DNA from 3 places in the Lentzea sokolovensis genome. Region 1 is predicted to be linked to each of the others. Evidence: riboswitches for the same ligand, from Rfam matches in the RefSeq annotation. Region 1 holds a riboswitch; each other region holds the start of a gene.
What was found. Region 1 has a riboswitch for glycine ahead of gcvT (glycine cleavage system aminomethyltransferase GcvT). Riboswitches for the same ligand answer to the same signal wherever they lie in the genome.

Region 1 (2,256 bases):
CGGCACTGGCCCGCGACACGTAGGCCATGGCGACGGAGTAGCCGAGGGTCGGGGACAGCGCGCCCGACGTCACCTCGCCCACGACCTCGTCACCGTTGAGCACCGCGTAACCGTGGCGCGGGGCGCGGCGCTCGGGGGTCTTCAGTCCGACCAGGACCGAGTCCACCCCGGACTCGGCGACCTTGGCCAGCGCGTCGCGGCCGACGAAGTCGCCGGGCTTGTCGAGCTTCACGACCCGGCCCAGGTTCGCGTTGTACGGCGTCAGCGACGTCGTGAGCTCGTTGCCGTACAAGGGCATTCCGGCTTCGAGGCGCAACGTGTCGCGGCAGCCCAGGCCGCACGGCTTGAGCTCGTGCGCCTCACCCGCGGACAGCAGCGCCGCCCAGACGGCCGGGGCATCGGCGGGCGCGACGAAGAGCTCGAAGCCCTCCTCGCCCGTGTAGCCCGTGCGCGCGAGCAACGCTTCGACACCGGCCACGGTGGAAGGGTACGAGGCGTAGTACTTGACTGACGCCAGATCCGTCTCGGTCAGGCCGGACAGGATCTCGACCGACTTCGGGCCCTGGATCGCGATCAACGCGTAGTCGGTCGACTTGTCCGTGACGACGGTGTCGAAACCGGCGGCGCGCTCGACGAGGGCCTCGGCGACGACAAGAGCGTTGGAGGCGTTCGCGACGACCATGAACTCCTCGTCGCCCAGGCGGTACACGATCAGGTCGTCCAGCACGCCGCCGTCGGCCTGGGTGATCATCGTGTAGCGGGCCTTGCCGACGGCCAGCGCGGAGATGTGGCCGACCAGCGCGTAGTCGAGAGCCTCGCCCGCCTGCGGTCCGGTCAGGACGATCTCACCCATGTGCGTGAGGTCGAACAGGCCCGCGGTGGTGCGCACCGCGTGGTGCTCGGCGAGTTCGGACGAGTAGCGCAGCGGCATCCGCCAGCCCGCGAAGTCGGTGAACATCGCGCCGAGCTGCTCGTGCTCGGCGTTCAGAGGCGTGAGGCGGGACATCAGAACGCTCCTCCAGGGTGCGCCGAAGAGCCGGACGCGGCCGGCTGAGGCATCAGAAGAATGACACGGTCCATCGGAGACTCCTCACTAGAGCGAGCCTCCCCCTCTGTCATGAGCCTGAGAGCTTCACCACCGAAGTGGCTTGCACCGTGGGCGAGGCTGCCGAGCAGCCTGCTTTCCAGAGTTGCCTTCGTCGCGCGGTACCTGTGCCTGAGAGATTCCGGGGAGGGATTGCTCCTTCGGCGCCCCTGCTGGAGGGGTCTCTTCCGCGCGACATCGACGGCCGTGTTCAGTTGGTAGCCCCAGACGCTAGCAGGCCAAACGTCACAGCGGCACGCCCTGCGCCGTCTTCTCGACCACCTTGCGCTCCGCCCAGAACGACAGGAACGGGACCGTGCCGGCGAGCAGCACCAGCAGGGTGCCCTTGATCGACCAGCGGAGCTTGAGCGCCAGGTCGACGGAAATCACCAGGTAGATGGCGTAGAGGAAGCCGTGGATCGGGCCGACGACCTTCATCGCGCCACCCATGTCCGCGGCGTACTTGAGCACCATGGCCACGACCAGGAGCAGCAGGAAGACTCCGACCACGTAAGCCATGACCCTGAACCGGGTCAACGCACCCTTCATCTGCCCGCCTTCGCTCAACGACCGTCCCGCGCGTTGAGGTTCGCGAGCATGCGGTTGTAGGCCGCGAGCTCCGCGTCTTCTTCGTCGTCGAAGTGCTCGACAGGCGCGGGTTTGACGGCGTCAACGGTAGCCATCGGCTTCGGGGCGGCCGCAACCGGCTCGGGTGCGAGATCCGCGTCACTGTTCTGGCGCGCCAAACGACGGAACCGCCACACCATGAAGAGGGGGAAGAGGCCGAAGAGCGGCCACTGGAGCACGTACCCGAGGTTCTGGAACGTGCCGCTGGCGGACTCGAAGCGCTGCCACTGCCACCACGCGAGTCCGCAACAGGCGACCAACGCCGCCAGACAGGCGAACGCGATCAGCACTCGTTGGGGGGTAAGGAGGCCGCGCACGACCCCAAGACTACTTGGGTGAGGCCTCCTGACGGAGGCCACCCCGTGGGGGATCCGGGGGCTTGCCCCCGGCTGGGGCGTGGGGGCTTGGCCCCCACAAAACACGCGAAGCGATCGAGGTGAGCGCATTCCGCGAACATGGGGGCCCCAATCGTGGAGCCCCGTTCCCGACCTACGCCACGCCGTCTCGGCGCTGCCTCTGCAGACGAGCAACGCACCAGGCCGCGG
Region 2 (2,256 bases), on a different contig from region 1:
GCGGCGTTGACGCCGGCCACGCCGCCGCCGATCACGACCACGCGGGCCGGGGCGACACCGGGGACGCCACCGGGCAGCACGCCGCGGCCACCGGAGGGCTTCATCAGGCTGAACGCGCCGACCTGCGGGGCCAGCCGGCCGGCGACCTCGGACATCGGGGCGAGCAGCGGCAGCGAGCGGTTCGGCAGCTGCACGGTCTCGTAGGCGATGGCCGTGGTGCCGGACGCCAGCAGCGCCTCGGTCAGTGGCCTGTCGGCGGCGAGGTGCAGGTACGTGAAGAGGGTCTGACCGGCGCGAAGACGGGGGTACTCCTCGGCGATCGGCTCCTTGACCTTGAGAACCAGGTCACCTTCCGCCCACACGTCGTCGGCGGTCGGGAGGATCTTGGCGCCCGCGGCGAGGTACTCCTCGTCGGTGATCGCGGAGCCGAGACCGGCGCCCTGCTCGACGTACACGTCGTGGCCGCGGCTGGTCAGTTCGTGCGCACCGGCAGGCGTGAGAGCGACGCGGTACTCGTGGTTCTTGATCTCGCGAGGAACTGCGATCCGCACGATGACTCCTCCGTTCGGTGGGCCGACATCTCATAATGTGGGCCAGTCGGAAGGTCATGTCACTGTGCGGATCGCACTATCCGGTAACCCTCTGGTTGTTCGTCTAGGACAGAGCGACCTGAGCCTCGTTCGCGTTCCACTCGACCGTCCCGCGTTGACACTCGGCGGGGGCCGCACATAGCGTTCGCGCCGAGAACTGAACACCGGCCGCGGCGCGCAAGCGTCAGAACCCGAGTGGGAGAGACCTCGACGAACCGGTCGGGGCGCCGAAGGGGCAAGCTCCCGCACACTCTCAGGCAGCAAGACCGCTCGGGGTAGGCAACTCTGCACGGCGGAGGGGGCGCAAGTTTCCTGACCCGTCACAGCCAGAGGAGTCGCGCCGTGGAGTTCCCCGAGAACCTGCTCTACACCGCCGAGCACGAGTGGGTCGACTGGACGCCGGGCACCCAGGACCCGCTGACCTGCGGAATCACCGAGTACGCCGCTGATGCGCTCGGCGACATCGTCTTCGTCCAGCTGCCCGAGGTCGGTGCCAAGGTCGTCACCAACGCGGTCTGCGGCGAGCTGGAGTCCACCAAGTCCGTCAGCGACCTGTTCTCGCCCGTCACCGGTGAGGTGATCGAGGTCAACAGCGCCGTCGTGGACGACCCGGCGATCGTGAACAACGACCCGTACGGCGCCGGATGGCTGTTCAAGGTCCGCGTCGAGTCGGCCGAGAACCTCCTCACCTCGGCGAAGTACGCCGAGCTCACCAAGTCTGACTGACCGCTCCACCACCACGAGGGACTGATCAGTGGCGATCAGCGTTTTCGACCTGTTCTCCGTCGGCATCGGACCGTCCAGTTCACACACGGTCGGCCCGATGCGCGCGGCCGCGATGTTCGTCGAGAAGCTCGGCGCACGTGTGTCCGAAGTGGACCGCGTGCACGTCGAGCTGTTCGGCTCGCTCGGCGCGACCGGCCACGGCCACGGCAGCCCCAAGGCCGTGTTCCTGGGCCTCGAAGGCAACCATCCCGAAGAAGTCGATCCCACCGTCGCGGCCGCCCGCGTCGAGGAGATCGTCTCCGCCGAACGGCTCAAGCTCGGCGGCGCGCACGAGATCGACTTCGTGCACGACCGCGACCTCGTCATGCACCGCCGCAAGTCACTCCCGTTGCACCCCAACGGGATGAGCTTCGAGGCGTTCGCGGACGGCAAGTCGGTCGAGCACGCCGTCTACTACTCGATCGGCGGCGGTTTCGTCGTCGACGAGAACGCGTCGGGCACCGACCGGATCAAGCTCGACTCGACGCCGTTGGCGCACCCGTTCCTGACCGGCGACCAACTCCTCGCGCGCTGCCGCGAGACCGGCCTGTCGATCAGCGAGATCATGATGGCCAACGAGCTGTCGTGGCGCACCGAAGCCGAGGTCCGCCAGGGACTTCTGCACATCTGGCACGTCATGCAGGAGTGCGTCGAACGCGGCTGCAACGAGCACGGCGTCCTGCCCGGCGGTCTGAAGGTCCGCCGCCGCGCCGCCGAGATGCGCAAGACGCTGGAGAAGGAGCACTTCGTCACCGACCCGTTGCGGGTCATGGACTGGGTGACGCTCTTCGCACTGGCGGTCAACGAGGAGAACGCGGCGGGCGGCCGTGTCGTCACCGCACCGACCAACGGCGCGGCCGGCATCGTCCCGGCGGTTCTGCACTACTACACGAAGTTCGTC
Region 3 (2,256 bases), on a different contig from region 1:
GTCGATCGCGTCCACATCGGACCCGGTGACACCGAAGGCCTCCCACACGGCGACGATGTGTGCGCGCGTGGTCTTCTCGTCGCAAGCGATTGCCACGACGTCCTCGTCGACCTTGCGGAGGTTGATGCCGGCCTCGCGAGCCTTCTCGACGACGGCGGCGGCCTCACCGGGAACGCGGACCTGGACGGTGTCGAAGAACTCGCCGTGCACGACGTCGAGACCGGCCTCGCACAGGCCCGTGGCGAGCACGGTGGCCAGGCGGTGCACGCGGGTCGCGATCGACCGCAGGCCCTCGGGACCGTGGTAGACGGCGTACATGGACGCGATCACGGCCAGCAGCACCTGCGCGGTGCAGATGTTCGACGTGGCCTTCTCACGGCGGATGTGCTGCTCACGCGTCTGCAGCGCGAGCCGGTAGGCCAGCGAGCCGTCGGAGTCGACGGAGACACCGACGAGACGGCCGGGCAGCTGACGCTCCAGACCGGACCGGACGGCCATGTAGCCGGCGTGCGGGCCGCCGAAGCCGATCGGCACGCCGAAGCGCTGCGTGGTGCCGACGACGACGTCCGCGCCGATCTCGCCCGGCGCGCGCAGCAGCGTCAGCGCCAGCAGGTCGGCGACGACGACGGCCTGCGCGCCGGCGGCGTGGATCTCCTCGATCAACGCGGCCTGGTCGCGCACGACGCCGGAGGCGCCGGGGTAGGACAGCAGCACGCCGTAGAAGTCGCCGCCCAGGCCGAGGCCCTCGATGCCCTGCGACAGGTCGGCGACGACGATCTCGATGCCCAGCGGCTCGGCGCGCGTCTCGATGACGGCCAGCGTCTGCGGCAGCGTGTCGGCGTCGATGACGAACTTGTTCGACTTGGACTTGCCGGCGCGGCGCACCAGCGTCATCGCCTCGGCGGCGGCGGTCGACTCGTCCAGCATGGACGCGTTCGCGACCGGCAGGCCGGTCAGGTCGCCGACCATGGTCTGGAAGTTCAGCAGCGCCTCGAGACGGCCCTGCGAGATCTCCGGCTGGTACGGCGTGTACGCGGTGTACCAGGCAGGCGACTCGAGAACGTTGCGCAGGATCACGCCCGGCGTCACGGTGTCGTAGTAGCCGAGGCCGATCATCTGCGTCATCGGGCGGTTCTGCGACGCGAGCTCACGCAGCTCCGCGAGCGCCTCGGTCTCGGTGGCCGGAGCGGGCAGGTCCAGCACGAGGTCGCGCTCGTGGATGGACGAAGGCACCGCGTGCTGCGCGAGCTCCTCGAGCGACCCGACGCCGATGACGTCGAGGATGCGCGCGAGTTCGGCGGGGCGCGGACCGACGTGGCGGTCGGCGAACGGGGTGCCGTGCTCGAGAGCTGCGAGCGGAATGCGGTCCTGCGTCATCAAACGCCTCCGGGGGGCTGCGGGCACACGTGTCCTGGTGCCCTCCCCGCTCTGTCCGTACCCCGAAGGGCGCCTGAGAGGTTCACCCACCGGTCAGGATGGGCTTTCACCGTCGGCGGGATCCCCAGAAGAACATCTGGCGATCCACTTTCCAGAGGCGTCTCGCTCGGCGGTCCTGGATGCCTGAGAGGTTCCCGGGGAGGGACTTGCTCCTTCGGCGCCGGGCTCGAAACCCGGTCTCTCCCGCCAGAGTTCAGCGACTACCCGAGAAGAATACCCGCAGGCAGCCCCGCTAGTCCCCAGGGACGCGACCTACATCTCAGTGCCAAGACCGGACAACGCTCCGGACAGCGGGTCAGAAGGGTCGTCACGCAACGCCACCAGCAGGTGCGTGGTGCCCACGACGTCGTCTCCGCGCCGGGCCGCGACGAGCTTCGCGCGTTCCATCGCACGCTCCACCTTGCCGCCGCTGACGGGTAACGCGGCCGGGTCGATCCCCGCCTCGCGCAACGCCGCCGCCCCGCCCGACTCGAACTCCGGCTTCAGCTTCCTGCCCGCCACCTTCAGCTGGCGGTCGACCGTCAGCACCGCCTCCACCAGATCCCGAGACGAGACGTCTCGTCTCGCGGCCACGGCCAGCCGTCCTGCCTCGTTGCGCACGACGGTCAGCACCGGACCGCCCAGTCCCTGGCCGCGGGCGATCCAGCGCATCAGCCAGCGCACGTACCCGCCGCCGGACTCCCCTTCCAACGCTCCCGCCTTGCGCAGCAACCGCACGGCGGGCGCTTCCTCGATCTCCGCGTGGGTTCGCGCGGCATCCGCTCGCACAGCGGCGGCCGTCGCGTCGACGTCCACTCCGCGCAGCACGAACAGGTCGGC

Region 2: another riboswitch for glycine. It lies ahead of gcvH (glycine cleavage system protein GcvH); the one in region 1 lies ahead of gcvT (glycine cleavage system aminomethyltransferase GcvT).
Region 3: another riboswitch for glycine. It lies ahead of gcvP (aminomethyl-transferring glycine dehydrogenase); the one in region 1 lies ahead of gcvT (glycine cleavage system aminomethyltransferase GcvT).

Annotation. Positions count from the first base shown of each region.
Region 1 is NZ_JAXAVU010000010.1:289,291-291,546, forward strand. It holds gene gcvT (glycine cleavage system aminomethyltransferase GcvT) at 1-1,006, opposite strand, end outside; glycine riboswitch at 1,106-1,193, opposite strand; glycine riboswitch at 1,195-1,285, opposite strand; gene SK854_RS23315 (DUF3817 domain-containing protein) at 1,331-1,633, opposite strand; gene SK854_RS23320 (hypothetical protein) at 1,648-2,028, opposite strand; gene SK854_RS23325 (transcriptional regulator) at 2,201-2,256, opposite strand, start outside.
Region 2 is NZ_JAXAVU010000007.1:92,758-95,013, forward strand. It holds gene ald (alanine dehydrogenase) at 1-551, opposite strand, end outside; glycine riboswitch at 777-869, shown strand; gene gcvH (glycine cleavage system protein GcvH) at 933-1,316, shown strand; gene SK854_RS12765 (L-serine ammonia-lyase) at 1,345-2,256, shown strand, end outside.
Region 3 is NZ_JAXAVU010000013.1:128,811-131,066, reverse strand. It holds gene gcvP (aminomethyl-transferring glycine dehydrogenase) at 1-1,377, opposite strand, end outside; glycine riboswitch at 1,427-1,534, opposite strand; glycine riboswitch at 1,538-1,633, opposite strand; gene SK854_RS31810 (Clp protease N-terminal domain-containing protein) at 1,690-2,256, opposite strand, start outside.